Regions from separate parts of the Plantactinospora sp. B5E13 genome, predicted to be linked through region 3. Evidence: riboswitches for the same ligand, from Rfam matches in the RefSeq annotation. Region 3 holds a riboswitch; each other region holds the start of a gene.
What was found. Region 3 has a riboswitch for cyclic di-AMP ahead of ABGB05_RS31685 (hypothetical protein). Riboswitches for the same ligand answer to the same signal wherever they lie in the genome.
Positions count from the first base shown of each region.

Region 1: it holds a riboswitch for cyclic di-AMP, as region 3 does, so the genes downstream of both, ABGB05_RS13480 (C39 family peptidase) here and ABGB05_RS31685 (hypothetical protein) in region 3, are expected to answer to the same signal.
Region 2: it holds a riboswitch for cyclic di-AMP, as region 3 does, so the genes downstream of both, ABGB05_RS35095 (hypothetical protein) here and ABGB05_RS31685 (hypothetical protein) in region 3, are expected to answer to the same signal.

Region 1 covers NZ_JBDPLT010000012.1:13,309-23,228, reverse strand. Annotated here, with positions in the region: gene ABGB05_RS13495 (ABC transporter permease) at 11-907, shown strand; gene ABGB05_RS13490 (ABC transporter ATP-binding protein) at 909-1,721, shown strand; gene ABGB05_RS13485 (GNAT family N-acetyltransferase) at 1,786-2,559, shown strand; gene ABGB05_RS13480 (C39 family peptidase) at 2,762-3,622, opposite strand; cyclic di-AMP (ydaO/yuaA leader) riboswitch at 4,028-4,167, opposite strand; gene mdlC (benzoylformate decarboxylase) at 4,452-6,053, shown strand; gene ABGB05_RS13470 (FAD-dependent oxidoreductase) at 6,078-7,679, opposite strand; gene ABGB05_RS13465 (YbaK/EbsC family protein) at 7,876-8,349, shown strand; gene ABGB05_RS13460 (tartrate dehydrogenase) at 8,422-9,561, opposite strand; gene ABGB05_RS13455 (DASS family sodium-coupled anion symporter) at 9,561-9,920, opposite strand, start outside.
Region 2 covers NZ_JBDPLT010000073.1:4,878-14,797, reverse strand. Annotated here, with positions in the region: gene ABGB05_RS35095 (hypothetical protein) at 137-1,141, opposite strand; cyclic di-AMP (ydaO/yuaA leader) riboswitch at 1,145-1,276, opposite strand; gene ABGB05_RS35090 (SDR family oxidoreductase) at 1,678-2,703, opposite strand; gene ABGB05_RS35085 (polysaccharide deacetylase family protein) at 2,949-3,659, shown strand; gene ABGB05_RS35080 (glycosyltransferase family 2 protein) at 3,682-4,968, opposite strand; gene ABGB05_RS35075 (hypothetical protein) at 5,160-5,732, opposite strand; gene ABGB05_RS35070 (GNAT family N-acetyltransferase) at 5,867-7,132, shown strand; gene ABGB05_RS35065 (hypothetical protein) at 7,171-7,485, shown strand; gene ABGB05_RS35060 (ribose-5-phosphate isomerase) at 7,619-8,095, opposite strand; gene ABGB05_RS35055 (DUF1015 family protein) at 8,231-9,469, opposite strand; gene ABGB05_RS35050 (disulfide bond formation protein DsbA) at 9,587-9,920, opposite strand, start outside.
Region 3 covers NZ_JBDPLT010000054.1:31,862-41,781, reverse strand. Annotated here, with positions in the region: gene ABGB05_RS31695 (FtsX-like permease family protein) at 1-918, shown strand, start outside; gene ABGB05_RS31690 (cation diffusion facilitator family transporter) at 1,062-1,976, shown strand; cyclic di-AMP (ydaO/yuaA leader) riboswitch at 2,220-2,348, shown strand; gene ABGB05_RS31685 (hypothetical protein) at 2,449-3,456, shown strand; gene ABGB05_RS31680 (cellulose-binding domain-containing protein) at 3,577-4,836, opposite strand; gene ABGB05_RS31675 (YnfA family protein) at 5,161-5,493, shown strand; gene ABGB05_RS31670 (hypothetical protein) at 5,568-5,714, opposite strand; gene ABGB05_RS31665 (PfkB family carbohydrate kinase) at 6,008-6,985, shown strand; gene ABGB05_RS31660 (5'/3'-nucleotidase SurE) at 6,982-7,809, shown strand; gene ABGB05_RS31655 (STAS domain-containing protein) at 7,985-8,353, opposite strand; gene ABGB05_RS31650 (hypothetical protein) at 8,859-9,002, shown strand; gene ABGB05_RS31645 (hypothetical protein) at 9,276-9,710, shown strand; gene ABGB05_RS31640 (hypothetical protein) at 9,837-9,920, opposite strand, start outside.

The sequences.
Region 1 (9,920 bases), on a different contig from region 3:
GCGCCTTGCTATGGCCACCACGGCGGTAGCCGACCCCGATTCAGGACTGACCGGCGCCCAACTCGCCGCCCGGTACGGTCTCGCCCCGGCCGGCGCGAGACCCACCCTCGGCGTTTACATCCGGCAGCTCTGGTCCTACCGGCACTTCATCTCGGCCTACGCCAACGCCAAGCTGGCAGCCTCGTTCAGCAACGCCCGGCTCGGCCGACTGTGGCAGGTGCTGACCCCGCTGACCAATGCCGCGGTCTACTACCTGATCTTCGGTGTCATCCTCGGTACCAGCGGGGACATCGAGAACTTCATCGCCTATCTCTGCACCGGGCTCTTCGTCTTCACCTTCACCCAGTCGGTGGTCAGCGGCGGGGTCCAGGCGATCAGCGGCAACCTGGGGCTGATCCGGGCCCTGCACTTCCCCCGGGCCAGTTTGCCGATCGCGGTCACCCTGACCCAGTTCCAGCACCTGCTCGCGTCGATCGTGGTGCTGGCCGGCATTGTGCTGATCGACGGCGAGCCGCTCACCCTCGAGTGGCTGCTGATCATCCCGGCAATCCTGCTCCAGGCGATCTTCAACGCCGGGCTCGCGATGGCGCTGGCCCGGCTCGGCTCGAAGGCGACCGATCTGAAGCAGGTCGTTCCGTTCGTGATGCGAACCTGGATGTACGCCTCCGGCGTGCTCTACAGCGTGCAGAACTTCGAGGCCCACCTGCCGGGCTGGGCGGCCCAACTGGTGCACCTGAACCCCCTGCTGGTCTACATCGAGCTGATGCGGCACGCGATGATGGAGTCGTCCCCGGTGACCACCTCGGCGACCCAGTCCTGGCTGCTCGGCCTGGGCTGGGCGGTGCTGGCCGGCATCCTCGGGTTCGTCTACTTCTGGCGCGGTGAGAAGGAGTACGGACGTGGCTGAGCTGAGCACCGCCGGCACCAGTGCCTCGGCGACCACCGCCGTCGACGGGTCCCGGATCCCCACCGTGATCGTCGACGACGTGCACATCGTCTACCGGGTACACAAGGGCGCCACCGCCGGTACCAACAGCCCGGTCGCCGCACTGCGGCGGATGCTGATCGGCGCCAAGGCGCCGACGGTCCGCGAGGTGCACGCGGTCAAGGGGGTCAGCTTCACCGCGTACCGGGGTGAGGCGATCGGCCTGCTCGGCAGCAACGGCTCCGGCAAGTCGACCCTGCTGCGGGCGATCGCCGGGCTGCTGCCGACCAACCAGGGCGCAATCTACGCCCAGGGGCAGCCGTCGCTGCTCGGCGTGAACGCGGCGCTGATGAACGACCTCTCCGGGGAACGCAACGTCGCGCTCGGCTGTCTGGCGATGGGGATGTCCCCGGCGCAGGTCCGCCAGTACGCTCCCGAGATCATCAAGTTCTCCGGGATCAACGACCGGGGTGACTTCAGCTCGCTGCCGATGCGGACGTACTCCTCCGGCATGGCGGCCCGGCTGCGGTTCTCCATCGCGGCGGCGAAGAAGCACGACGTACTCCTGATCGACGAGGCGCTCGCCACCGGTGACGCCCGGTTCCGGCGTCGCAGCGAGCAGCGGGTCCGGGAGCTGCGGGCCGAGGCCGGCACGGTCTTCCTGGTGAGCCACGCCATCGCCTCGATCCGGGACACCTGCGAGCGGTCGATCTGGTTGGAGTCCGGGCTGATCCGGGCGGACGGCCCGACCGACGAGGTCGTCGCCGAGTACGAGAAGTTCATGAACCGGTCGTAGTGCCGGCGGGAAGCGGACACGGGCGTCGTCGGGGACCGGCGGCGCCCGTGCCATGATCTGGCCCGTGACGACCATCCGAGCCAGCCACGACCGGGACGAACTCGCCGCGCTGCTGGGCCGCGATCCCCACCTGCACGCGTACGAACTCGGCGACCTCGACGACTTCTACTGGCCGTACACCACCTGGTACCGGTACGGCGAGCAGGTGGCGCTGCTCTACCACGGCGGTGGCGAGCCCACCCTGCTGGCGTTGGACCACTCCCCCGAGGATCTGGCCGAACTGTTGACCGCGGTGGTCCCGCTCCTGCCCCGTACCTTCTACGCCCACCTGTCGCCGGGCGGGGAGGCGGTGCTGGCGGAGCACTTCACGACGCGGGCGTACGGGCCACACCTGAAGATGGCGCTCACCGACCCCGGCCGGCTGGACCGGGTCGCCCCGGCCGGCGAACTGCTGACCACCGCCGACCTGCCGGAGATGACGGCGCTCTACCGGGCCGCGTACCCGGGCAACTGGTTCGACGAGCGGATGGTCCAGACCGGCCAGTACGTCGGCATCCGGCGCGACGGCGAGCTGCTGGCGGTGGCCGGGGTGCACGTCTGGTCACCGGTGTACAAGGTCAGCGCGCTGGGCAACGTGACCACCCATCCGGCGGCCCGGGGACAGGGCCTGGCCACCTCGGCGGTGGCCGCGCTCTGCCGGCGGCTGCTCGACACGGTCCGCTGGGTGACCCTGAACGTCCGGGCGGACAACACCGCCGCGATCGCCCTCTACCGACGTCTCGGTTTCACCCCGGTCGCCGAGTACGGCGAGTTTCGGTTCGGCCCGACGCAGGCCTGACCACCATGATGTGACCACCCGACCGGCCGGACCGCCAACCGGCCGGACCACCGACCAGCCGGGCCGGCGGACGCCGGGTACCAACCCGGCCGGCGGCCCCGGAAAGCCGACACCCCGCCCGGTGGATGTTCACCGGGCGGGGTGTCGCCGGCGGCGGGGAGGGATGCCACGCCGGCGGGCGGGATATCGGCGGTCCGGGGGCTCAGGCGGAGTAACCCCGGGTGGCGATCCAGTTCGCCAGGTTGATGGTGGTCATCCAGTAGGTGCTGTCCGAGCCGGGGATCGCCGGGTCAGCGATCTTGACGGTACGACCGTTGTCGCGGTAGCCGACCACGGTCAGGTAGTGCCCGCCTGGGTAGCTGTGCCCCATGCCGGCCGTGTCGACGGCCGACCCGGCGATGTTCGCCACCACCGCGTACCCGTTGCTGACCGCGTGCACGACGTCGGCCTGCAGCTGGTCCATCTGGGCGGGCGTCGCGGACTGGCCGGAGATCGCCGTGGTCCGGTAGAAGTCGGTCCCGATGACGCTGTTCAGGACCCGGGTGGTGTCCTCGGCCGAGTTCGTGCCGCTGGTCGTGGTGCCCAGCCGGCTCGCCACGGTGTCCTGGCTCGGCGACAGGTCGCGGGCGGTCAGGGCGATCCGGGTGGCGGCCGGGCCGCAGTAGTAGTAGGTCGTCTGGGCCTGGAAGTTGTAGTCCAGCGTCTTCGCCGCCGGCGCCGCGGGTGGCTCCGCCTTGACCGCCTTCTTCGCCTCGCCGGTCGGGCTCGCACCACCGGTCGCCGACGTGCTCGGGCTCGCCGTGTCGCCGCCGGCCGGAGTCGCCTGGTCCGTGGTGGCCGGGGTGATCGGCTGGACCGCCGCGCCGGCCTGACCACCGGCCGGGACGGAGCCGAGTTCCGCGACGGCGACGGTGGCGGCTCCGGTCGGGGCCGGCGCGTCCTGGGACGCGAGGACGACACCGCTGGTCGCGGCGGCGGCGAGGACCGCCGCCGTGGCGAGCGCGAACCGGTTCCGTCGACCGGACACGGCGGTTCGGAGTCGCTGGTTTATGGCGTGCTTCACAATTATCCTCCAGGGGGAAATGCGCATCGTCACCCATTCGGAAATGAATGGCGGTACGACGTTTCCGTCCGCTGTCGAGAATGCGACGCTATGCCGCGCGGACGGCGCGGAAATCATTCATCCATTGATTCGACACGGCATGGGCCGGCGCGGACGCGGAGGAAATGGCCGACCGGCACCGGAGGGACCGGCTCGGTTCCTGTTCGGGCCGGCAGGGCCGGGCCGATGTTCCGCGCAGCCGCCCGCGTCGGGGCGCTACCGGATCAGGAACCGTCGAGGCTCGGCGCCGGAACTACCGCCCCGGCCGGCTGAAGCGGGTCGGAGGCGCGGACCCGGGGTCCGGACGCGGTGCGGTACGGAAACTGGGGGGACGGGCCACGGCCCGGGTGGTGCGGCACGAACACGTACTCCTTCCTGCGCCGCCTACCGGGTTAGCTGACGGATTCGGGCGGGAAGGCCGCCCTACCGCGGGCCATGGCTCGCGGATTCACCCCAGATAACTGTGGGTCCCCGGCTCGTTCTGAACGACTCGGCGGGTCTGCTCCGGTGTCACCCGATGGCGACTTGACGGCCGGACCAGACGGGCCGACACTACTGGCCGCTCTCCGCCATTGCCAAGCCCTCCCAGCTGGCAAAACAGTGACCAGGACCGCGATTTGGCCGGGCCGGGACCGCCTCAGCGGAGGGCCGGGCGGTCGGCGGGATAAAGCAGCATGATCATGTACGGGTACGGTATGACGGAAATAGCCCGGTTAGCGGGTGCCCAGACGCCCGCAGGTCGGTGCGCCAGGTCGGTCGGTGGCACAGGGACCCCAGGAGGCACAGGTCGATGACAACGGTGCACGAAGCGACGTACGACCTGCTCCGGTCCCTCGGCCTGACAACGGTCTTCGGCAACCCCGGATCGACGGAGGAACCGTTCCTGAAGAACTTCCCCGCCGACTTCCGCTACGTACTGGCCCTGCAGGAGGCGTCGGCGGTGGCGATGGCGGACGGCTACGCGCAGGCGAGCGGACGGCCCGTCCACGTCAACCTGCACACCGCGCCCGGCACCGGAAACGGAATGGGGAGCCTCGTCACCGCCTGGCACAACCGGACACCGATGATCGTCACCGCCGGACAACAGACCCGTACGATGAATCTGTTCGAGCCGATGCTGACGAATGTGCGGCCGACACAATTACCGGAACCGTACGTGAAATGGAGTCACGAGCCGCTGCGCGCGCAGGACGTACCGGAGGCGTTCATGCGGGCACACGCCACCGCCGTACAACCGCCGGCCGGGCCGGTCTACCTCTCCCTGCCGCTCGACGACTGGGACGAGCCCGCCGACGGTGTCCCGGTGGCCCGCCGGGTGAGCACCCGGGTGGCACCCGATCCGGCGATGCTCGACCGGTTCGCCGAGGTGTTGGCGCAGTCCCGGAACCCGATGCTGGTGATCGGCCCCGGCATCGACCGGGCCGGCGGCTGGGCCGAGGCGGTCGCGCTCGCCGAACAGATGCGGGCGCCGGTCTGGCAGCCGCCGTTCGCCGACCGGGTCGGCTTTCCGCAGGACCACCCGCAGTTCCAGGGACTGCTGCCGCCGGCGATCGGCCCGCTCGCCGAGAAGCTGGTCGGACACGACTGTGTGCTGGTGGTCGGCGCGGCGGTCTTCCGCTACTACCCGTACGTCCCCGGCGAGTACGGCTACCTCCCGCCCGGCACCCGGCTGCTGCACGTCACCGACGATCCGGACGAGGCCGCCCGGGCGCCGGTCGGGGACAGCCTCGTCGGTGACGTGGCACTCGCCTGCGCCGGACTGATCGCCCGACTGCCGGCGACGGACCGGCCGCTACCCACCCCGAAATCCGCCCCGCCGACCGTCGAACCCGGCCGGCCGCTCGCCCCGGAGGCCCTGTTCGCCACCCTCGCCGCCGAGTGGCCGGCCGACGGCGTGCTGGTCCCGGAGACGCCGTCCAACCTCAGCGCCCTACACCGGCAGCTGCCCATCACCCGACCCGGCTCGTACTTCAAGATGGCCAGCGGTGGTCTCGGCTTCGCACTGCCGGCGGCGGTCGGCATCGCGCTCGCCCAGCGGGACACCGACCGGCACCGGCCGGTGGTCGCGGTGATCGGCGACGGCTCGTTCCAGTACTCGCCGCAGGCCCTCTGGACCGCCGCCCAGCAGCGGCTGCCGGTGGTCTTCGTGGTGCCGGTCAACCAGCAGTACGGCGTGCTGAAGGCGTTCGCCCGGCTGGAGGAGACACCCGGGGTGCCCGGCCTGGACCTGCCCGGCCTGGACATCCCGAGCATCGCCCGCGGCTACGGCTGCACCGCCCACCAGGTGGAGTCCCTGGACGACTTCCGGGCGGCGTTCCGGGGCGCACTCGGCGGGGACGGTCCCACCGTGCTGACCGTCCCGATCACCGCGGACGTCGCGCCCCTGTTGTGAGCCCTGTGGTGAGGAGGAGCCCACTCAGCCCGACATCACCCGCTGGTGCAGTGCGGTCACCACGGCACGGGCCGAGACGAACGAGCCGTGCTGCCAGGCCACCTCGTGACTGAGCCAGTCGCCGGCGAAATAGCACCGACCCGCCGGCTTCAGCAGCAGGCCGTACCCGGGCGAGGAGTACCGGGGCGAGGTCCAGGCCGCCTCCAGGTAGCGGGTCCGGTCCCAGGCGTGGGAGTACGAGGTGGCCAACTCGGTCCGGTACTTCTCGCCGTGGATCTTCACGCCCTGGGCGACCGCCCGCTCCTCCCGCTGGGCCGGGGTCAGCGCGCTGTACGCCCGGGCGTTCGCGCCGGTGTTGTAGTACCCGACGATCAGGCCCCGGGGTGCGTGGAAGCCGTGCGACGGATACCAGATGTGCGCGAGGTCGAGGTCGGTCTCGGTGATCCCGCCGTAGATCCGCTGGTCCAACTCCCACCAGCGGCTCCGGTACTCCAGACCGATCTTCCCGGCGGCGGTGACCGGGAACTCGGCGAGTGCCGAGGTGACGTCGGCGCCGAGGTTGTGCGGCACCCGGGCCATCAGGTGCGGCGGCAGCGTCGCGACGCAGTAGTCGGCGGTCACCCTGCGGTCCCGGCCGCCCTGCCGGTATGTCACCTCGACCGTGCCGCCCCGGTCGGTCACCCCGGTCACCTCGGCGCCGAGCTTGATCCGATGTGTGCCGACCGCCCTGCCCAGCGCCTTCGGGATCTGGTCCATGCCGCCGACCGGCTGGAACATGAGCATGGCCTGGTCGTAGCCGAACTCGAAGGAGAAGTACCGGCCGACGTTGCTGGCGAAGACGTCCGCGAGCGGCGGCGGCGCGCCGAGCGGTACGCCGGTGTCGACGCCCGCGCCGGGATAGCTGAGATAACCCCGCCGGCTACCACCGGTGTACGCGTAACCGCTGGTCCGACCGCCGATCGCGCCGTAGCTCTGCAGGAACGACAGCAGCCGCTCCTTGTCGGTGGCGGTCAGCCGGTCGTCCAACGCCCCCTGGTCGGTCGCCTTCGCCAGCAGCTCCGAGACGTAGCCGTAGACGTCGGCCTTGGCGGTACGGTAGCGGACCGGCGCGGTCATCCCGGCCGACTCGTTGTAGATCCAGGCGTCCGCGTTCGCGTTGGTGAAAACCTCGACCGGCACCCCGAGTTCCCGGCAGTAGTCCATGGTGACCATCCACTGCGCGATCCGGCCCGGTCCGGCGTTGAAGTAGACACCGTCGGAGAACCTCGCCCGCTGGCTGCGCCCGTCGAGGTCGGTCTCGACGTCGCCGCCCCGGATCGTCAGGTTCCGGCCACCGGCCCGGGCCCGCGCCTCCAGCACGGTGCAGTCGTACCCGGCCTTGCCCAGCTCGTACGCGACGGCGAGCCCGGCGACACCACCGCCGAGGATCACCACCCGGGAGCTGGAGCGGCCGGTCAGGGAGAAGTCGGCGCGACTCGGTGCCCGGAACGGCGGTGTCGCCGAGCTCGCGGTCGGAGCGAGCCCGAGGGCGCCCATCGTGGCGAGCATCGCGCCCGCGCCGCCGCTGACCCCGACCGCACGTAGGAAGCCCCGCCGGCTGACGGTGGACTGGTCGTACTGACTCATGCCGCCCCCTTCGAAGATCCGTGGGAGGCTGAGTCTGTTAGCGATCTGTTACGGCAGTCAAACAGAGAATATTGCCGATTCATTTCACGTCACCGCCGGATCCTCGGGTCCGACGTCCGGGCTGATGTCCGGGCTGATGTCCGGGCGTTCCAGCGCCCACCGCCGGCCCGACGGGTGCCCGGGGTACCGTGCAGCCATGTCCGCTACCGCAGCCGTCGACGCCCTGACCTCGACCGGAGTCCCGCACCGGGTGGTCCGGCACGAACCGGTACGCAGCCTCGCCGAGGCCGCCGAGGCGATCGGCGTCGCCGTGCCGGACGTGGTGAAAACCATCGTCGTACGCCGGGGCGAGGGCGACTTCGTGTTCGTCCTGGTGCCCGGGGACCGGGTGATCTCCTGGCCGAAACTGCGCGGGCTGCTCGGGGTCAACCGGCTCTCGCTACCGGACGCGGCGGAGGCGAAGGCGGTGACCGGCTACGAGCGGGGCACCATCACCCCGTTCGGCGCCACCACGAGCTGGCCGGTCGTCGCCGACGAACGGATCCTGGGCCGGAGCATCAGCCTGGGCGCAGGTGCGCACGGCGTGGCGGCCGTCCTGGACGCCGACGAGGCGGTCCGGGCCCTGGCCGCCACCGTCGCCGACATCACCGACCCGGACCGTCCCCGCTGACCCCGCACAGATGTGGGGAGGGGGCCCTTCCGCACCGCCGGCTGCCGCCCGGACGACAGGAAGGGCCCTTCCTCACAGGCGGGTGAGCAGGGTGTCGGTCACCGTCCGAGTGTCGGCGGTACCACCGAGATCGCGGGTACGGGTGGCCGGGTCGAGGAGACTGGCCTCGATCGCGGTGACGATCTGGCTGGCGGCCGCCGGATGGCCCAGGTGGTCGAGCATCATCGCCGCCGACCAGACCGCGCCGAGCGGGTTCGCGACTCCCCGCCCGGCGATGTCCGGCGCCGAACCGTGCACCGGCTCGAACATGGACGGAAAGGTGCCGGTCGGGTCCAGGTTGGCCGACGGGGCGATGCCGATGCTGCCGGCCACCGCCGCCGCCAGGTCACTGAGGATGTCGCCGAACAGGTTGGAGCCGACGATCACGTCGAACCGCTCCGGCTCGAGCACCAGCTTGGCGGCGAGCGCGTCGATGTGCTCGGCGTCCCAGCGTACGTCCGGATGACCGGCCGCCCGCTCGGCGACGACCTCGTCCCAGAACGGCATGGTGTGCACGATCCCGTTGGACTTCGTCGCCGAGGTGACGTACGACCGACGGGTCCGGGCCAGGTCGAAGGCGTAGTCGACGATCCGGGTCACCCCGGAGCGGGTGAAGATCGCCTCCTGCACCGCCTGTTCCTCCGGGAAGCCCCGGCCGAACCGTCCGCCGACCTCGCTGTACTCCCCCTCGACGTTCTCCCGGACCACCACCAGGTCGACCTCGCCCGGTCGGGCGCCCCGGACCGGGCTCGGCACACCCTCGAAGACCCGGATCGGGCGCAGGTTGACGTACTGCCGGAAGGTGCGGCGGATCGGGATGAGCAGTCCCCAGAGCGAGACGTGGTCCGGCACACCGGGCCAACCGACGGCGCCGAGCAGGATCGCGTCCGCGTCCCGGAGCCGGTCGAGGCCGTCGGTCGGCATCATCGACCCCTGGCTGAGGTAGCGCCGACAGGACCAGTCGTACTCGGTGTAGTCGAGCCGGATGCCATGCCGGTTGGCGACCGCGGCCAGGACCTGGCGGGCGGCGGCGACCACCTCGACCCCGATGCCGTCGCCGGGGACGACCGCGATCCGGTGGCGGCCGCCGGGGCCCTGCGCACCGGCCCGCGACGTCGCGCCCTCCCCAGCCGTCGGGCCAGCCGTGGCCGTCGCGCCATCCATGGCCGCCATCAGCCACCCAACCCGACGACGGCGACCATCACCGGCAGGAGCAGCAGGATCAGGATGGCGCCCAGGATGTCGAAGGAGAAGCCGGAGCGGATCATCTTGGTGATCGGGACCACGCCGGAGCCGTAGACCACCGCGTTCTGCGGGGTCGAGACCGGGAGCATGAACCCGAACGAGGCCGCGAAGGTCGCCGCCAGCGCGGGAACGAACGGGTTGATCCCGGCCGCGACGGCGACCGGGATGATGATCGGTACGACCACCGCGGCGGCCGCCGTGTTGCTGGTCGTCTCCGAGATGACGATCGCCAGCAGCACGGCGAACGCGGTGATCGCGAAGACGCTGGTAAGCCCGAGCAGGTCGGC
Region 2 (9,920 bases), on a different contig from region 3:
GTTCCTGCCGCCGTCAAAGTATGCGGACATCGCTATGTATGCAAGTTGGAAGTGGGTGTCAGAATGCCGACCGCCCCGCCACCCGGGAATCGGGTGGCGGGGCGGTCGGTACTGCTCGGCTCTCGCGTGACGCCGCTTACAACATCGACACGTGCACGTGGTCCGTATGGTCACTGGCACCGCTGTAGGACGTCCAGCCGGTGGCCGGAGCCCAGATCTCCCTGTACCAGATCACGTACAGGATGCCGAGCCGGTCGGCGTTACGGACCAGGAAGGCGGCCAGGTTGTTGCCGTACTTCATCTGGTCGTTGTTCGCGGCCGGGGCGAACCCGCTGTTGAGCAGCGACCAGTCGCAGGCCCGCCCCTTGGGGTGCTCGTACGGCCCACCGGGGCGGTAACAACCGACGAACCGGTTGAAGCCGGCCCGCTTGACCTCCTTGTACATGTGCAGCGTACGAGCGGTGATGCAACCACCCGTGGTCGGATCATCCTGGTTGCAGGACAACGGCGGGAAGCCGTCGTCCATCCCCGGACCAGGCCGAGCAACCGGCGACTCCGCGTCGACCAGGCCCTTGTTCGGCCGACTCCGGCCACCGACCAGGGCGAGCGCCTTCTGCGCCTCGGTCCGTTGCTTGTCGATGACCTTGCGGGCATCCTTCTGCTTCTCAACCTCGGCGTCGACCGCTTCCTTGGCCGTGTTGACCTGCTCGCGTGCCTCGTTCAACCGGCGCAGCTTCTGGTTGTTGAGCAGGTTCAACTCGTTCAGGGCGGCGGCCCGGTCCAGGAAGGACTCCGACGACGAGCTGTTCAGCATCATCGACACGGCACTGAGCTTGCCCGCCCGGTAGGACTCCGCCGCGATCTCGCTCGCCTCCGGCGCGAGCGCGTCCAGTTCCGCCTGCGCCTCCTCGAGCTTCTTGGTGAGTTCCTTCTGCCGCTTCTGGGACTTCTTGAGCGCGGCGTTGGCCTCGGCGTACCGCTTCCCCGTCGTGGCGAGTACGTCACCGAGCAGCGGTGTCTCGACCTCCCCGTCCGGGCCCGGCTTGGGTGCCGCCGACGCCACAGACGGAGCCACGATCAGCGATGCCGCGGTGAGCAGTGCCAGGGCAAGCGCCAACCTTCGGCGTAGGGGTGCCCTCACATGTATCCCTTCCGTCGGCCGCCGACCGGGTTAGCTGACGGGTTCGGGATGGAAGATGTCCCTACCGCTGTCGCGGATTCACCCCGGGTACCTGGGTCCCCGGCTCGCCAGGTGGCGATTAGGCGGCGATCAGCGCCGGCACCATTTGGTCCCCGGCGGTGATATGAACGGCAGACAGCATACCCGGTTTCGCTTCCGTAATGGCAAGACCCGAATGCCCCGAAAAGCGTTGCGACACAACAACTATCAGTAATCACCGACGTGAGGAGTATCGACAGAGATCGTTCATCCGCGCTTTATTCACCATCCGCTGTCGGTTATTCACCAACCGCTCCGTGGCAGCGTAGGGGCGATAGGAAACCCTTCCGTCCTGACCGGTGGCCCGCCGCCCGGCCGGTCGTACCGTCCACCGGCCCAGGTCCGACCACCTACACGTTCCGTCACCGGTGACAGCGGGACAGCACCCGCCCGGCCGACACGGTCGGTGACCGGCGCTTTCCCGTACCCGCGACACGGTAGGCCCGCGCCCCGGCGGTTCAGCGCCCCCGGCGCACGGCGAGCCGCCGGGCCAGCACCGTCGCCCCGGCGGCGACAAGCCCGGTGGCCAGCAGTTCCCGGTGCCGGGACAACCAGAGTTGTGCACTCTGGACCCGGGACCGGTCGTCGAACGAACCGTGCGCCCCCGGGTCCGGCCCACCACCGTCGTCGACCGGCTGCCAGAGGTTGACCCGCCGATCCGGGTCGACCGGCTCGTCGGTCTGCTGCGACCGGTAGCCCGACCGGGCCAGATAGCGGTCCAGCAGGCCGGGCACCAGCCGGTTGCCGAGGATGGTGCCGACGGTGGAGGCGCCGACCCAGTACTCCCGCCGACCCGGCCGGTCGGCCGCGTACACCACGGCGCGGGCGGCCACCTCCGGTTGGTAGATCGGCGGCACCGGTTGGGGGCGGTTAGGCAACCGGGACAGCACCCAGTCGAACTGCGGCGTGTTCACCGCCGGAAGGTGCACCATGGTGACCCGCACGCCGGCCCGGTCGTGCAACAACTCGCAGCGCAGCGCCGAGGTGAACCCGGCGATGGCGTGCTTCGCACCACAGTACGCGGACTGCAGGGGCACCGACCGGTACGCCAGTGCCGAGCCCACCTGCACGATGGTTCCGGACCGACGCGGCAGCATCCGGTCCAGGGCCGCCCGGGTCCCGTGCACGTAGCCGAGGTAGGTCACCTCGGTGACCCGCCGGAACTCGTCCGGCCCGATCTCGGTGAACGGCGCGAAGACCGAGGTGAACGCGGCATTCACCCACAGGTCGATCGGGCCCAGTTCGGCGCTGGCCCGGTCCGCGGCCGCCTCGACCTGGTGGTGGTCCGACATGTCGGTCTCGATCGGCAGCGGCACACCCCCGGCGGTCCGGACGTCGTCGGCGGCAGCCCGCAGGCCGGCGGCACCCCGGGCCAGCAGCGCGATCCGCATTCCCCGGCGGGCCAGTAGCCGCGCCGTGGCCCGACCCACCCCCGCGCTCGCCCCGCTGATCACCGCCACCCGTGGTCTCGGTCGGCCCCGCATCAGGCGCTCCTCCGGTCCTTGTCGGTCGCCCGGTCCGTCGGTCCCTCGGGCCGCGCGCCGCCGCCCGGGGCCGCCGGCTACCCGGTCGGCGGCCCGGCAAACCTCGACCCCGCACCGGGTCCACCCCGGGCGCCCGTCCGGGATACGGACGGGCGCCGAGTCGGCGTACCACCCGTCCGGGTGAGGATGAACCGGGACAGACCGGGTATCCGCGCCCGGCGAAGCGGTGGCAGGTGGAGGAACAGGTGCGGGCACGCGCGGTACCGGTGACAACGCTCGGTGCCGCGCTGGCCGCGCAGGCCGTTCCCGCGCTGACCGCCCTGCCCGGCGTACGGCTGCGGTTCTTTCCCCGACTGAGCGGCCGGGGCGCGCCCAACCACGTGGCGCTGACCTTCGACGACGGGCCGGACCCGGCGTCCACTCCGTACTTCCTGGAGACGCTGGCCGCGTACCGGACCAGGGCGACCTTCTTCCTGCTCGGCTCGATGCTGGCCCGGGCGCCGGAACTCGGCCTCGACCTCACCGCCGCCGGTCACGAGGTGGCGGTGCACGGTTGGTCCCATCAGAACCTGCTGCTGCGGAGTCCGCACGCCACCTACCGCGACCTGGCCCGGGCCCGTGAACTGATCCTGGCGGTGACCGGTCGCTCACCCCGGTACTACCGCCCTCCGTACGGGGTGTTCAGCACCGCCGCGCTGATGGCCGCCCGCCGGCTGGACCTGACCCCGGTGCTCTGGACCTGCTGGGGCCGGGACTGGACCCGCTCGGCGACTCGTACCTCGGTCCTGCGCACCCTGCGGACCGGGCTCTCCGGTGGCGGCACCGTGCTGCTGCACGACTCCGACTGCACCTCGGCGCCGGGATCCTGGCGAGCCACCCTCGCCGCCCTCCCCCACCTGCTCGACGAGTGCCTGCGACGGGGTTGGCGGGTCGGCCCCCTCGCCGAACACCGCTGACGCGGTGCGCAGGAGCCCTTTGTTATCGCTCCTTGTCGAGGAAGGAACCCTTCCTGACCTCTGACGCCTGCGCCGGCTCGGTCACCGCCGGGACCGGTTCCGACTCGACCGCAGCCAGGGCGGAGGCGGCTTCGGCGGTGGCCGACGCGGCGACCGCTTCGACAATCGTCGCGGGCGTGCCGGTCCGTACGGCGTCGCGGGGTATACCGGGCGGCGCCAGCGGGCGCCGGGCCCGGGCGACCACCCCGAGGTGGGCCCGTCGGACAACCCGCAACGCCGAGAAGAGCCCGTACGCTCCCCGGCCGATGAGCCGGTGTTTGAGCCCGAGCAGGCCGCCCGGTGGCCGGTACCCGGTGGCCGGAAGATGCCGGCGGTACCGGATGACGATGTTGGCGAAGAACTCGCGCCGTCGGTGTGGCGGAACCCGTCGGGGGTGGCCGAGCACCTGCAGCAGGTGCCAGATCATCCGCTGGAAGATCAGCTGACGCAGTTCCGCCGACACCCCGACTGCCGGGGTGGTCGTCCCGCCCGTCGGCCCGGCCGCCTCGGCAACGGAGACCGGACCGGGGGCCGGACCGGCACCGGAGTGGTCGAGGCCGGCCAGCACCCGGTCCCAGTGCGCGAAGACCTCGAAGTGCCGGTCGCTGACCGTCGAGGTGATCGCTCCACCGGGCCGCTGCCGGTACGCGTAACAGCAGCGGTCCAGCAGGCTGATCCGCGGCGCGGCCAGCATCAGCGGAAAACTGAACGACACGTCCTCGTACCAGCCGGGGCCGAAGGTCAGTCCGAGGTCGGTGAGGAAGCGTCGACGGATCACCTTGTTGCAGGTGATGTGGAGCACCGAGAGCAGGCCGGGCACCTCGTCGAGCCGGAAGACCTCCGGTACCGGCCGGTCTCCGTTGATCCGCGCCAGCGGGCAGCTCCGGCGGCCGCCGTCGGGGAAGTACCGGGTGTACGCGGTGACCAGGAGATCCGGCCGGGTACGGCTGAGCCGCCCGGCGACGGCGGTCAGGGCGCCGTCGGGCAGCCAGTCGTCACTGTCCACGAACCACACGTACTCGCCGGTGGCCCGGGCCAGCCCGGCGTTGCGGGCCGCGCCGAGTCCCCGGTTGACCGGAAAGGTCAGCACCACGACCCGGGGGTCGCGGGCGGCGTACCCGGCCAGGATCTCCGCACAGCCGTCGGTCGAGGCGTCGTCCACCGCGACCAGTTCGAGGTCGGGAAAGGGCGGGTCGAGGATGGAGTCCAGGCACTCCGCCAGGTAGTCCTTCACCTGGTGGACCGGCACGATCACGCTGAGCAGGGTCACCGTCGACAACCTCCGGCGGAGGACTGACACCCTCCGAAGGAGGACGGAGACCGAATCGTAGCGTCGCGTGATCAGGCGACAGGCGGACAGTAACTATCGAGTGACCGAATTGTGATTTGTCGCCTGGATCATCACCCGTTCGGGTGACGGCGGCGACGCTGGCGGATGTGGATGCGGCCTGGAACGCCGGCTCACCGCCCGGCGACCCAGTTCCACAGGTCCACCACCCAGCCGGTCTGCCCCAGGTACGCCACCCCCACCGCGACCAGGAAGACCCCGGTCACCAGGTGCGCGCCCCGGGCCGAACGCCGGATCCGACCAAGCTGACGCTCCAGCACGACCCGGCCGATCAGCCGGGCGAGCGCGAAGAGCCCGGCCGCGATGAAGAGGGTGAGGACGAAGGTGACCACCGGGCTGGTCAGGTCACCCCGCCCCGAGATGGCCCAGATCCCCCAGCAGACGAAGGCGAAGAGACCGCCGATCAGACTCCAGTGCGCACCGAGGCGCAGCTGCCGCCAGTGGTAGCCCGGCGGCAGCTGCGGCCGGTCGTCCTCGAGCTGCGGCCATCCGGTGCCGGTCGGCTCGTGCGGCCCGACCGGTTCCGGCGCGGTACGCGGCTGCGGCACCCCGACCGCCGCCACCCCACGGCGGAAGCCCGGCGCCTCCGGCGCCATCTCGACGGTCGGTTCCGCGTGCCGGAAACCCGGCCCCTCCGGCGGCATCTCGACGGTCCGCTCCGCCCACGGCTGCGTCTGGTCTGACATCTGGTCCTCCCCATCGGTCGGCGATCGGTCCGGGCCACCGATGATCGCCCGGGCACCGACCCGTCCCCGCTTCCGAGGGTAGCCACGCGGTAAACCGGTCGCCGAGGCAGCATCCGCTCGGCTAGACATGGACGATGTCGTACCCGGAGTTACCGATCGAGCCCGCGACGCCCGCCGACTTCGCCGCCATCCACGGCCTGCTGAACACCCTGTTCCACAACCTGCCTCCGGACGAGACGCTGACCGGGGCCGAGCATGGCGTCTTCGAACCCGACCGGTCACTGGTGGTCCGGGCCGGATCGGCGGTGGTGGCGCACGCCGGGGCGTACACCCGGGATCTGACCGTGCCCGGCGCGGTGCTGCCGGCGGCCCACGTCACCCTGGTCGGGGTGGCGCCGACCCATCGCCGGCAGGGCCTGCTGACCCGGCTCATGCAGCGGCAGCTGCGCCAGATCCAGGCTGCCGGGCGGGAGTCCTTCGCGGTGCTCTGGGCCAGCGAGGGCCCGATCTACCCACGGTTCGGCTACGGGCAGGCGACCCGGCAACTGCACCTGGACATCCGGACGACCGGGCTGCGACTGACCCCGCCGACGACGGCGCCATCCACAACGCCGCCGACAGCGCCGACGATCCGCCTGCACACCGGTGACCCGGTGCCGCTCTGGTCCGACCTGGCGCCGCTCTACGACCGGCTGCGCGCCGACCGGCCCGGCTGGTCCGACCGGACCGAGGCCTGGTGGCGGTACGTGCTGAGCGACTACCCCACCCGCCGGTCCGGCGGCACCGAACGACGGGTCGCGGTCGTGGAGACCGCGGCCGGCATCTCCGGGTACGCGGTCTGGCGCGGCCGCGGCCACTGGGACGAACGTGGGCCACAGGGTTCGGTGCTCGTCGAGGAACTGGTCGCGGCCGACCCCGACACCTCGTACGCGCTGTGGCGGTTCCTGCTCTCGATCGACCTGACCCGGACCGTCAGCTACCTGAACACGTCGACCGACGAGCCGCTGCAGTACCTGGTCGACGAACCGCGCCAGCTCGGCGCCCGGGTGGGCCACGGTCTCTGGGTACGGATCGTCGACGTGGCCGGGGCGCTGACCGGTCGCCGCTACGCCGCCGACGTCGACGTGGTGTTCGAGGTCACCGATCCGCTCCTGCCGGAGAACGCGGGCCGGTGGCGGTTGACCGCGGACGCCGGCGGGCCGGCGGTGTGCGTACGCACCGACGCCCCGGCGGACCTCGTCTGCGACGTACGCGATCTCGGTGCCGCCTATCTCGGTGGCCCGCCGCTGGCCGCGCTGGCCGCCGCCGGGCGGGTCCGGGAGGCCCGCAGCGGCGCCCTGGCCCGGGCCTCCACCGCGTTCGGCTGGCACCGCGCGCCGACCGGGATGGGCATCTTCTGAGCAACGCCGCACCGGCCGCTCACCGGTAGGGTCAGGGCATGACCGACTCCGAGCGTCGACGTCGGCGGCTACGGCACGATCCGCCGGAGGCGACCGGCGGTGAGGGCCGGCGTGGGTCGGAGCCGCCTCCCGGGACCGCCGGCGGCACCGAGGACCGGGACACCGAACGTGGCCTGCGCGGCCTGATCGGTTCGGGTGCCTCCCAGGTCAGCGTGACGGCCGCGATGCGGGCCCGGGACGCGGCCCGCCCCACCGAGGCGGACCTGGCCGAGGCTGCCGAACGACTGGTCCTGGTACGACGCAACTGGGTGCCCCGCGAGGACCTGCCCCGTAACCCCCGCGCAACGCCGTGAACCGGGCCGTCGACGGGTGGCCGGCCGGCCCGGATCGGCTCAGGACGCGACCGGCCCAGGACGCGGTCGGTTCAGGACACTGCCCGGCCAGGACGCGGTCGGTTCAGGACTGCCCGGCCAGGACGCGGTCGGTTCAGGGCGCGGCCGGCAGGGCCGGCAGTTCGCCGCTGCGCTCGTAGTCGGCGACCTGGGCGATCCGCCGAGCGTGCCGCTCGTTGCCGGAGAACGGCGTGGTGAGGAAGACCTCGACGATCGCGGTCGCCTCGTCCAGGGTGTGCTGCCGGGCGCCGATCGCCACCACGTTCGCGTCGTTGTGCTCCCGGGCCAACTGGGCGGTCTCCAGGTTCCAGGCGAGCGCCGCCCGTACTCCGGCGATCTTGTTGGCGGCGATCTGCTCGCCGTTGCCGGAGCCGCCGATCACCACACCGAGGCTGCCGTGGTCGGCGACCACCCGGGCCCCGGTGTGCAGGCAGAACGCCGGGTAGTCGTCGTCCGGGTCGAACACCGACGGTCCGACGTCCACCAGCTCGTAGCCCTGCTTGGCCAGATGGTTGGCGAGGTGCACCTTCAGTTCGTAGCCGGCGTGGTCGGATCCCAGATAGACGCGCATACCGCGCAGTCTGTCAGCCCGGCGCGCGGTCCCGCCGGCAGGCACGGCGACAGCCGGACAGATCACAGGTCGGGCCGGCGCGCCGAACCAGCGCGCCGGCTCCGCCGCCACTCAGGAGGGCGGGTCCGACCCCGGTCAGGAGGCTGTGCCGTCGCGGCCCAGCTCGGCCAGGACCAGGCCGCCCCGGGCCTTCGGGGTGAACCAGGTGCTCTTGCGCGGCATCTTCTGCCGGGCCAGGTTGACCGCGACGAAGTCGTCCACGGTCACCGGTGCGATCAGGATCGCCAGCTCGGCCCGGCCCGCGTCGACCTCGCCCACCAGCCAGTCCGCCGGGTAGTCGCCACCGACGTACGTGACGCGCTTGTCACCCGGGTCGAGCCCGAGCGCGTCGCGCAGCAGGGTCCGCTCGACCAGCGTGTGGTCGAGGTTGTCGACTCCGGTGCCGTCGCCGGACGGCAGCGAGACCGTGTACCCCTGCCCGGCGAGATACAGCACGACACTGCCGCCGCTGCCGGGAACCGCCGGCGGCCCGGCCAGCGGCTCGACCCGCGCCCCGGCGGCGCCCAACCGGGCCAGCAGCTCCTCGGCCGTGCTGGTCAGTTCGCTCACCAACCGGTTGTACGGCTGGATCGCGACCGAGGCGGGTGTGGTGATCACCGCGAGGAACCGGGGCAGTTCACCGATCTGCGCGGCGAGGCTGCGATGGTTGCCGTCGGCGACGACCAGTTCACCGCCGCCGGCGAGCCGCACCAGCTCGTCCTGCCGGTCGCCCGGCCCGACCAGCCAGATCGCGTGCGTACGACCGGCCTGGTCCACGTCGGTGGCGGCCGGCACGCCGGCCGTCTCGGTCGCCTCGGCGAGTGCCCGGTGCAGCGCCTCGGCCGGGTTTGCGCCGTCGGCGGCCCGGTTGCCGGTCTGCAGCAGCAGCACCGGGGAGAGCAGGTGCCCGGTCGCCTCGGCCAACGCGACCCGCTCCCGCACCTTCGCGATGAAGACCTCCTCGTTGCGGATCACCAGGCCCGGCTCGTCGGCGCTGGTGGAGATCTGGTCGGTGTCGACCATCGCGAAGAGGCCGTACCCGGGTTCGTCCACCGGCGAGGTGATCCGGTAGAGCACCACCACCTGCTCGGCCGGGGTGTAGCTGCCGTCGGCCTTCGCCTCGGTGAGCCGGGTCACCGCCTCGGACAGGGAGTCCGTGAAGGACCGGCCCAGACTCTCCGGCGCCCGGTGCGGCATCTCGATCGCCAACGCACTGTGCGGGTTCGCCCGGATGATCTCGGTGATCTCGGCGTCGTCGGCGAACTCGTCATAGTTCCTCGCGCCGGTGCCGCCAGTGGTGATCCAGGCCCGGCTGATCGGATGTACGACCGTCATGTCCGGTGACGCTACCGGCCCTGCCCCGGTCGCCCACGTCACACCCGCCGGTGTCCACCCCGTGGGCGTTCCGACGGGGTGGACACCGGGGATCCCGGGTCGAACCCGGGCGACCGCTCAGTCGAACCGGGGCGACTCGGTACGGGTCCGCTTCAGCTCGTAGAAGCCGGGTGTGCCGGCGACCAGGAGCACCCCGTCCCAGAGCCGACCGGCCGCCTCACCCTTCGGTGCCGGCGTGATCACCGGACCGAAGAACGCGACGGTCTCCCCGGGGACCGGCCCCGGAGCGTGGATCACCGGAGTGCCGACGTCCTGGCCGACCGGCTTCATCCCCGCGTCGTGGCTGGCCCGCAGCGCCTCGTCGTACTCGGTCGAATCGGCGGCCTCGGCCAGGTCCGGGTCCAGGCCGACCTCGGCGAGCGCCGCCCGGTACAGCTCCGGACCCCGCTCC
Region 3 (9,920 bases):
CGGTTGGACGGCGACCCGACGGCGGTACGCGGCCCGTTGCCGGCCGGGCTGGCGCAGCGGCTCCGGGCCGATCCGGCGTTCGCCACGGTGGCCGAGCTACGGCAGGCGCCGGCGCCGCTGGACGCCCGGATCCGGGTCTGGGCGGTGCCGCCGGGGCAGTTGGTGGGACCGATCCGGCCGGAGGTGACCGCCGGCGACCTGGACCGGCTCGGCCCCGGTACGGTGGCGCTCAGCCGCCAACTGGCGACCGAGCGGCGTCTCGGCCTGGGTGACCGGATCGGGCTGGGCCTGGGACCGGCGGACCCGCTGACCGTGGTCGCGCTCTACGACGACGCCCCGACCGACGGCGCCGCCCTGCTCGACTGGGCGACGTACACCGCCGGCCTCGGGGTGGCGGCACCGGACCGGCTGCTCGTCGACCTCGCCCCCGGGGTGTCGACGGCGACCGGCCGGCAGACCCTGGACACGCTGCTGCACGATCATCCGGCGGTCCGGGTCCGGGCGCTCGCCGAGCAGGCCGACGCGCTCGCCACCACCCTCGACGAACTGCTCGGGATCTTCGCCGCCCTGCTCGGCATGTCGGTGTTGATCGCGGTGCTCGGCATCGGCAACACCCTCGCGCTGTCGGTCTTCGAGCGTCGACACGAGTCGGCCCTGCTCCGGGCGCTCGGCCTGGCCCGCCGGCAGCTGACCGCCCTGCTGCTGGTCGAGGCGTCGCTGATCACCGCGGTCGGCGCGCTGGCCGGGCTCGTCCTCGGGGTCGCCCTCGGCTGGGCGGCGGCGCTCGGGCTGATCAACGCGTACGGGCACGGCCGGCCGGTCGTCCCGGTCGGTCAGCTCGCCCTCTGCGTCGCCCTCGCCGGCGCGGCGGCGATCCTGGCCAGCCTGCCGTCCGCCCGGCACGCCACCCGGCGGTGAGGGTGGTCCCCTTCTGACACCCGCCGGCCTCGCCGCCGCCGGGCACCGGTCGAGCCGGCGTCCACGGCCTGGCCGGCCAGCCAGACATATCGCAATGTCAGCATATGTCAGATCATGCCGGGCACAGCGGGGAAGGTGTGGACGTGGGAGCAGGACATGACCACGGCGGTGCGCTGACCCGCGCGGCGCAGCGGCACCGGGGGCGGCTGTGGGCCGCCTTCGCACTGCTCGCCGTGCTGATGGCGATCGAGGCGGCGACCGCGCTGCTGACCGGGTCGCTCGCGCTGCTCTCCGACGCCGGACACATGTTCACCGACGTACTCGGGATCGGGATGGCACTGGCCGCGATCACCGCGGCCGGCCGGGCGGCGGCCGACCCGCAACGGACCTTCGGGCTCTACCGCCTGGAGGTGCTGGCCGCGCTCGCCAACGCGGTCCTGCTCGCCGGCGTCGCGCTCTACGTCCTGGTCGAGGCGGTACGCCGGTTCGGCGACCCGCCCGAGGTCGCGGCCGGTCCGATGCTGGCGGTGGCGGTACTCGGCCTGCTGGCCAACCTCGCCGCGTTCGGCCTGTTGCGGGCCGGGGCGCGGGAGAGCATCAACCTGCGGGGCGCGTACCTGGAGGTGCTTGCCGACCTGCTCAACTCGGCGGGCGTGATCGTCGCCGCAGTGCTGATCATCACCACCGGCTGGCGGTGGGCCGACCCGATCGTGGCGCTGGCGGTCGGGCTCTTCATCCTGCCCCGCACCTGGCGACTCGGCCGTACGGCGGTCCGCATCCTGGTCCAGGCCGCTCCCGAACACCTCGACGTCGCGGCGGTGCGGGCCCGGCTGGCGGCCGTGCCCGGGGTCTGCGACGTCCACGATCTGCACGTGTGGACGCTCACCTCGGGGATGGAGGTCGCCTCCGCCCACCTGACCCTGGACGCGGGGGCGGAGGTCGCCAGCGTGCTCGCCGCCGCCCACTCGGCGCTGGACGAGGACTTTCACATCTCACACGCCACGCTGCAGGTGGAGCCCCGCACCGCGCCCGGCGCCTGCGGGCCCACCGACTGGTGAACGCTGCTGGCCCGGCGCCCGGTGGTGCGGCCCTCCGGGTACCACGCCATGGCGCGCGACACGCCTACCGGGAGTAGTTAGCGGGACCTTAAATCTGGTCCGACAATCGGCCGAGTATGTCCGATTAGTTCACCCAGAAACCGCACAATCGGGGCGACCACTTCGGCAACGGCATGTGTCACCCGACAGCAACTGCCGGTAGGCTCAGCCCCGGCCTCCGCCGGAGGAGTACCCACCGGACCGTGGAGACCGCCGCCTAATCGCCATGCGCGAGCCGGGGAACCAGGTACCAGGGGTGCATCCGCGCCAGCGGTAGGGATCTTCCGTCCCGAACCCGTCAGCTAACCCGGTCGGCGACTGACGGAAGGACACTGTCATGCCGTTCCTGGCATCCGCCAGCAGCACCACCCGCCCGGCCAACCGGGCGGTTCCGGGATCCGGCCGCCGATCGGCCGCCCGACTGGCCGTCGTCATGACCGCGCTGGTCGCCCTGGGCGCACTCGTCGTGACGCTCGGCGGCTCCCCCGCCACCGCGGCCCCCGCCCCACTCGGTTACGCACCCGGTGACATCGACGAGGGGGGCAGCGACGACCTCCGCGACCAGCTCGAGAAGGCAAGCAAGGGGTACGTCGACGCCAAGGCCAAACTGGACCGCTCGGTCAAGCGGCAGAAGGAGCTGAACGAGCAGCTCGGCAGACTGCGGACCGAGGTGACGGCCCGCAGCCAGCAGGTCGCCGAGATGGCCGGCATGGCGTACCGGACAGGCCGACTCGGCCAGGTGTCCGCCCTGCTCAGCAGCGGTTCCCCGGCCAGCCTGCTGGACCGGGCCGCCGCACTGGACAAGGTGGCCGCCAACGAGAACCGCGCCCTGCGCGACCTGCGGGCGACCCTCGACGCCGAGGTCGAGGCCAAGGCCGAACTCGACCGGGAGGTGCGCGAGCAGCGCAAACAGGTCGAGGTGATGGAGACCCGCAAGAAGCAGGCCGAGCGGGCGCTCGCCGCGGCGAACAGCGGCGGGCCCGGTTCGGGGGTCAGCGGTGGCAACTCCGCCTCGGCGCGGCCGGCGCCCCGCAACTCCGACGGCTCCTGGCCGCCGGAGTCGTGCAGCGTCGACGACCCGACGCCGGCCGACGGGTGCATCACACCACGCACCCTGCACGCGCTCAACCAGGCCAAAGCGGCCGGCTTCACCCGGTACGTCTCCTGCTACCGCAGTGGTGGCAGCGGCGAGCATCCGAAGGGCCGGGCGTGCGACTTCGCCGCCCAGAAGAACGGATTCGGCGGCGTCGCCACCGGGGGCGACCGGACGTACGGCAACAACCTGGCGGCGTACTTCGTCCGCAACGCCGACCGGCTCGGGGTGCTGTACGTGATCTGGTTCAAACAGATCTGGCTGCCGAGCAGTGGTTGGCGGGCCTACAACGGGGGTGGTGACCCGTCGAGTGACCACACCAACCACGTACACCTGTCCATGAACTGACGACCGCACGTCCACGAAACCACCCGCCGGCACCGCCCGCCACCCCTGGGCAGTGCCGGCGGGTCGTTTTCGCGGGCGCCAGAGCGCAGGCGCCGGAATACGACGAGGTTGCCCGGTCGGTCAGCAGCCGATCCGGGCCGAGCCGAGCGCCACGTCGTCGAACCAGAGCGTGTCGGCACCCTCGCCGTAGCTCTCCCAACCGAGCCGCAGATCGGTCAGGTTCGGCCGCCAGTTGGCCCGGTTGTGCCACTGCCCGTCGATGTCGTGGGTGGGCGTGCCGTCCGCGGTCAGGCCGGTCACCGCCGTACCGTCGACCCAGGTCTGCAGCCGGCCCTGGGTGCCGTCGACCAGGAACTCGACGCAGGTCCACCGGTTGACCGGCAGCGGCAGGCTGAGCGCTACGCCGTTCGGACTCTGCTCGGGCAGCGTGGCGTCGTCGGAGGCGCGGTTCCACTGCAGGGCGCCGTTCTGGCCGCCCATCCGCAGGTCACGGTTGCCGTCGTTGGCGTCGCGCATGGCCAGGAACGTCACGTGCTGGGTCGGCAGTGCGGTGGTGTGCCGGACCCAGAACCGGGCGTACCGGACTTGTCCGGCGCCGCTCAGGTCCCGGTTGGACCGGACGAAGACGTGGTTGCAGTAGCCGGCGGTACCGCTGATCCGTACCGACCGGCCGCCCTGGTGCGCGGTCGTGCCGTCGATCGAGGCGGTGCCGCCGCCCTGACAGTCGGGATAGTTCAGGCTCCAGTCGCCCGACGGTGTCGTACCCGTCTGGTTCTCGAAACCGTCACAGAGCACGGCGGCGCCGCAGCCGGTCGTCGGCGGCGGGGTGGTCGGTGGTGGTGTCGTCGGCGGCGGGGTGGTCGGCGGCGGGGTGGTCGGTGGTGGCGTGGTCGGTGGTGGAGTCACGGTCGGTGGGGGCGTGGGTGTGCCTGTCGGCGGCGTGGTCGGCTCGGCGCCGTTGCACGGTACGCCGTTCAGGGCGAACCCGGTCGGCGCCGCGGAGCTCGCCGAGTACGTGCCCTGCACGCCGAACTCGGTCGAGCCGCCGGCCGGAAGCGATCCGTTCCAGGCCGCGTTCCGGGCGGTCACGCTCGCCCCGCTCTGGGTGACCTGCGCGTTCCAGCTGTTGGTGATCCGCTGGTCGCCACCGTAGGTCCAGGTCACGGTCCAGCCGTTGACCGCGGTGTCCCCGGCGGTGACCCGGACGGCGGCGGTGAAGCCACCGGTCCACTGGTTGACCTGGTAGTCGACCAGGCAGCCGGCGGCGGCCCGGGCGGTGGAGCCGGGGAGCACGCTGGCCACCGCGACGGTGCCGAGCGCGAGCGCGGTCACCACCGCCCCGGCCACGGACGCACGACGATGCGGTACGGAGATCCTCATGGGGATTCCTCTCAGGGGCTGCCGGACGCGCACGACAGCGCGCCGGCGATGCTGCTGCTACGACGACGGTCGACACACCTCGTCGGGTGCGGCCGTCCGACGCCTCCCGCGATCGGCTCCCCGCGATCGGCCGGGTTCCGGCGGCTCCGGCGGGCGGTCCCGGTCAGCCCGTACCTGGTCGCCCGCCGACGCTGCCCGGGTGCCGGGCCCGGCTCAGCTTAGAGACGGATATCTATATATGCAACCGGGGTGTACCCGACCGGGACGACCCCCGACCCCAGGACACCTCAGCGCCGGGCCGGAAGCGGCGGGACAATGCCCGGCATGACCGTGACCCGTTCGCTCCTGCTCTTCCTGCTCGCCGCCGTCGCCGAGATCGGCGGGGCCTGGCTGGTCTGGCAGGGCGTACGCGAGCAGCGTGGTCTGCTCTTCGCCGCCGCCGGGGTGCTCGCCCTGGCCGGGTACGGCTTCGTCGCCGCCTTCCAGCCCGATCCGCACTTCGGCCGGGTGCTCGCCGCGTACGGGGGCGTCTTCGTGGCCGGCTCACTCGGCTGGGCGGTCCTGCTGGACGGGTTCCGACCGGATCGCTACGACCTCGTCGGCGCGGCCGTCTGCCTGGTCGGCGTCGCGATCATCATGTACGCCCCGCGCGGCTGACCCCGTCCGCGCCGCTTCTCGGCAACCAGGCAGGGGCGGAACCCCTACGACCGCAGGGCGGCGGACGGACGCCGTCACGCCTGCAGGGCGGCAGGCAGGCGCTCGGCGAGGGCCAGGTGCGCGGCCCGGGCCTGGCGAAACGCGTACCCGAAGAGCGGGGTGGGCGCGGTGAGGGTGATCTCGACGTCGATCCGCACCTGGCCGTCGGGTTCCCGGCTCAACCGGGTGTGGTTGTGCACCGTGGCGGTGGCGGACCCGGACGATCAGCGGGTGCAGCACCGCCTGACGCTCCACGTCGGCGAGCAGGTCCCGGGCGTGGGCCAGCTCGCAGCGGGCCCGGGCGGTGTACCGGAACGAGCCTGTCCGCGCCACCGCTCGCCTCCCGACGTATCGATCGTGGGACCCGTCGATCCTGCCAGGCCGCGCGGCGGCGGGGCAATCCGTGTCGACGATGTCCGGGGATCACCAGAGGCACCAGATGGATTAAAACTGTCGAAGAGGGTATCTAACGGGCATGAACGGACACGTCATGGTCTTCGCGCCGGCGCCGCAGCTCACGGTCACCATCGACCAACCGGCGGACGAGACCGAGATCCACCTCCACCCCGGCGGTCAGGGCGTCTGGCAGGCCCGCATGATCAAGTGCCTCGGCACTCCCGTGGTGCTCTGCGCCGGCCTCGGCGGCGAGATCGGCCAGGTGCTCGAACCGCTGCTGGCGAGCGAGGGCGTCGATCTTCGGGTGATCCACCGGGAGTCCAGCAGCGGCGGGTACGTGCACGACCGACGCAACGGCAGCCGGGACGAGATCGCCTCCGTACCCGGGCACCCACTCAGCCGGCACGAGCTGGACGAGCTCTACAACCTGGCGCTCGGCGAAGGGCTGGGCAGTCCGGTCAGCGTACTCAGCGGCCCCGGCCACCCCGCCCTGGTGGCCCCCGACATCTACCGCCGGCTCGCCGCCGACCTGGGACGCAACGGCAGCCGGGTGGTCGCCGACCTCTCCGGTCCGCACCTGGCCGCCGTGCTGGACAGCGGCCTGCACCTGCTGAAGGTCAGCCACGAGGAACTGCTCCGGGACGGCTGGGCGGCCGACGACAGCGAGGACGAGCTCGTCCGGATGCTGCGGGCGCTGCACGCCAACGGTGCCGAGTCGGTGGTGGTCAGCCGGGCCGAGAAACCTGCCCTGGTACTGATCGACGGCGAGGTCTACGAGATCGCCATGCCCCGGCTCGAGGTCGCCGACGCCCGCGGTGCGGGCGACTCGATGACCGCCGGGGTCGCCGCGGTACTGGCCCAGGGCGGCGACCTGGAACTGGCCGTCCGGACCGGCGCCGCGGCCGGTGCCCTGAACGTCACCCGACACGGTCTCGGCACCGGGCGGCCGGACGCGATCGCCGGCCTCGTCGACCGGGTACGACTGGCGCCGGTGGGCACCGATCGGCACGACCGGCTGACCCCGGACGAGCTGGCCCACCGGACGACGACGTCATGACACTCCGGGTTCTGATCACGAACGACGACGGCATCGCCGCCCCGGGACTGCACTGGCTGGCCCGTACGGCGGCGGCCCGGGGCCACGACGTGGTGATCGCCGCACCCCGGGAGGAGGCCAGCGGCGCCAGTGCGGCGATGAGCGCCGTGGAGCGGGACGGCCGGGTGCTGGTCGAGGAGCACCACCTCGAGGACCTGCCGGGCATCGAGGCGTACGCGGTCGCCGGCTCGCCCGGTCTGATCACCCTGATCGCCATCCACGGCGCCTTCGGGCCGGCACCGGCGGTGGTGCTCTCCGGGGTCAACCGGGGCGCCAACGCCGGCCGGGCGGTGCTCCACTCGGGCACGGTCGGCGCGGCGTTCACCGCGGCGGCGAACGGCTGCCACGGCATGGCGGTGTCGCTCGACGTACTGGCCGCGCACGAGGCGACCGCGGGCAGCGGCGGTGCGGCGATGGCGGTCACCCATCCGGACCGGGACGAGCGGCGGCACTGGGCGACCGCGGCCCGGGTGGCACTGGACCTGCTGCCCCGGTTGACCTCCGGGCCGCGACACAGCGTGCTGAACGTCAACAGTCCGGACCTGCCCTACGAACGGCTACGCGGGGTCCGCCGGGGCTCCCTGGCCGGCTTCGGGCAGGTGCAGATGACCGTCGCGGAGGCGGGTCGGGGCTTCGTCCGTACCGCGTTGGAGGAGTCCGGCCAGCGGGTGGAGCCGGGTACCGACGTGGCCTGGCTGGCCGAGGGTTACGCCTCGGTGACGGCGATCCGGGCGATCACCGAGACGTCCGATGTGGACCTTTCCGACCTGGCCGTGCCGAGCTGACCAGCGGCCCGGCAACGGCGCCGACCATCGTGGTGGTCACCACGGCACGCGTCACCGTCCGACAGGGCCGCCGGTACGGGTGGTGGGGTGAGCCGGTCCGGCACAGGTTCGGGCCGGACCGGGATGAGGGATGGGAGTGTCCGGAACGCGGCCGGGATCGCGTCCCGGGTCGCGGTCAGACGCCGGGAACCTTGACCTCCTCGGCCGACGCCGAGCCCGCGAAGTAGGGCTCCGGCGCGCCGAACAGGCCGAGAAGCCCGGTGACCCAGAGTTGCCGGTGGACGAACCGACTCGGCTCGGTGACCACAAGCTTGACGCCGCTGACCTCCGCGGTCTGGAAGCCGGCGACCATGGCGCTGATGCCGACGGAGTCGATGAAGCTGACCAGTCGCATGTTGAGCTCGATCCTGGACGGCTGCCCCTTGGTCAGGACCTCGGCGATCGCCTCCCGGACCTCGTACGCCGTATCGACGTCGATTTCTCCACGAGGGGCGATCTCCACAACTCCAGCGGGCAGGACCGACTTGACGATCGACAGGCTCACGCGAGCACCTCCACTCGCCCATGTCCGGGCGCCTAATCAGTACGCGGGCCGCGACCGAGAGTATTCCTCTTACGGCCCCGATCGCCACCCTTCCGGCCGGGCAATCTATTCAACGAGCCGACAAACCTACCCGGTAACGGGGCAAACCGCGCCAAATTTTCCGGCGGTCGAGCCGATTCACACCAGTGCGCACGATCCTCAGCGTAGCCCTCCGCACAGCCGTACGACGTCACCAGCCCGCTGTGTCGGGGACCCGACCCGGATCCCACCAGCTCCGCCAGCCTGCCGGCTCGTCAGCCGCGGCGCCGCCCCCGCCAGCCGCAGCCCGCGCGTTCGTGAGCCGTAGCACCGCCCCGCCAGCCCGCCGGCCGCGGTGCCGAACCCTGCGGGCGCGTCCCGCACCACCTACCATGAGGATTCGATCCCGACCGCCCCGCGCCGCAGACCCGGCTCGCCGAGACGGGCGGGCGCGGACCCGGGCGGTCCCGGCTCGGAGAGGACCGGAATGCTGAGGAAGTTGCTTGGACTGGCCGGCGTCGGCGCCCTGCTGGCCCTGGTGCTGGCCTGCGGGTTCGGCGGTGCGGGTGATGACGACGACGATGGCGACGACGATTTCGCCCGGCCCGCTGCGGTCGTCCTGATCCACTGACCTGCCGCTGCGCTCCACTGACCTGCCGCCGGCGCAATCCCTGGCCGCACCGGCCGCCGGCCGGGGCCGGGGCCGGTTGGGCGGTACCCGACCGGGGCCGGTTGGGCGGTACCGGCGTCGAGAGCGGCTCGATTCAGGCAGACTCCGGGACATGATTCCGGGTTTGCCACGAAAGCGACCGGGGCACCTCCGAGTTAGCAACCCGCAACCGCGCCGAACAGAGCCTCTGTCCGAAGTGGCCGTTTCCGTTCGGCAACCGAGGAGGTAGCACTGATGCTCGGAACGAATCTGCTGAAACATCAGCGTAAGCCCGAGCGGGTCACCGACCAGGCGTGGGAGTACCTGACCAGCACGGTCAACTCGGCCGGCGAGTCGGTGCGACACGCCGCCCGGGACACCGCCCGTTCGGCGCGCCGGTCCGGTGCGCAGTTCACCGAACAGGCCGGGGACCGGGTCGGTGCGGTCGCCGACGAGGCGATGCACCGGGCCAGTCGGGCCTACGACGCCCTCGCCGGACGCCGTCCGGGCCTGCCCTGGGGCTGGCTCGCCGTGGCCGGACTGGTCGGCGCCGCGGTCGCCTGGGCCGCCACCAGTGCGACCCGGGCCGCGTTGGCCCGGGCGGAACGGGAACTGCCCGCCACCGACCGCCTGGAACTGGTGGACGTCGACCGGCCCAACTCACCGGTCCGGCTCGACAGCACCAACTGAATCTGCGGCTGCCCACCGGCCCGGCTGACGCCGGGCGAACCACCACCGGCAGGAACCCGGCGCGAGGGTCTCGCGCCGGGTTCCTGCCGGTACGGGTCAGTTCAGCCGCGAACGCGGCCAACCCGGTCAGTTCAGCCGGAAGACCACGTGGCCGCCGACGTCCTCGCGGGTGACACCGAGCCCGTCCACCGGTCGGAGCAGCACGTCCTG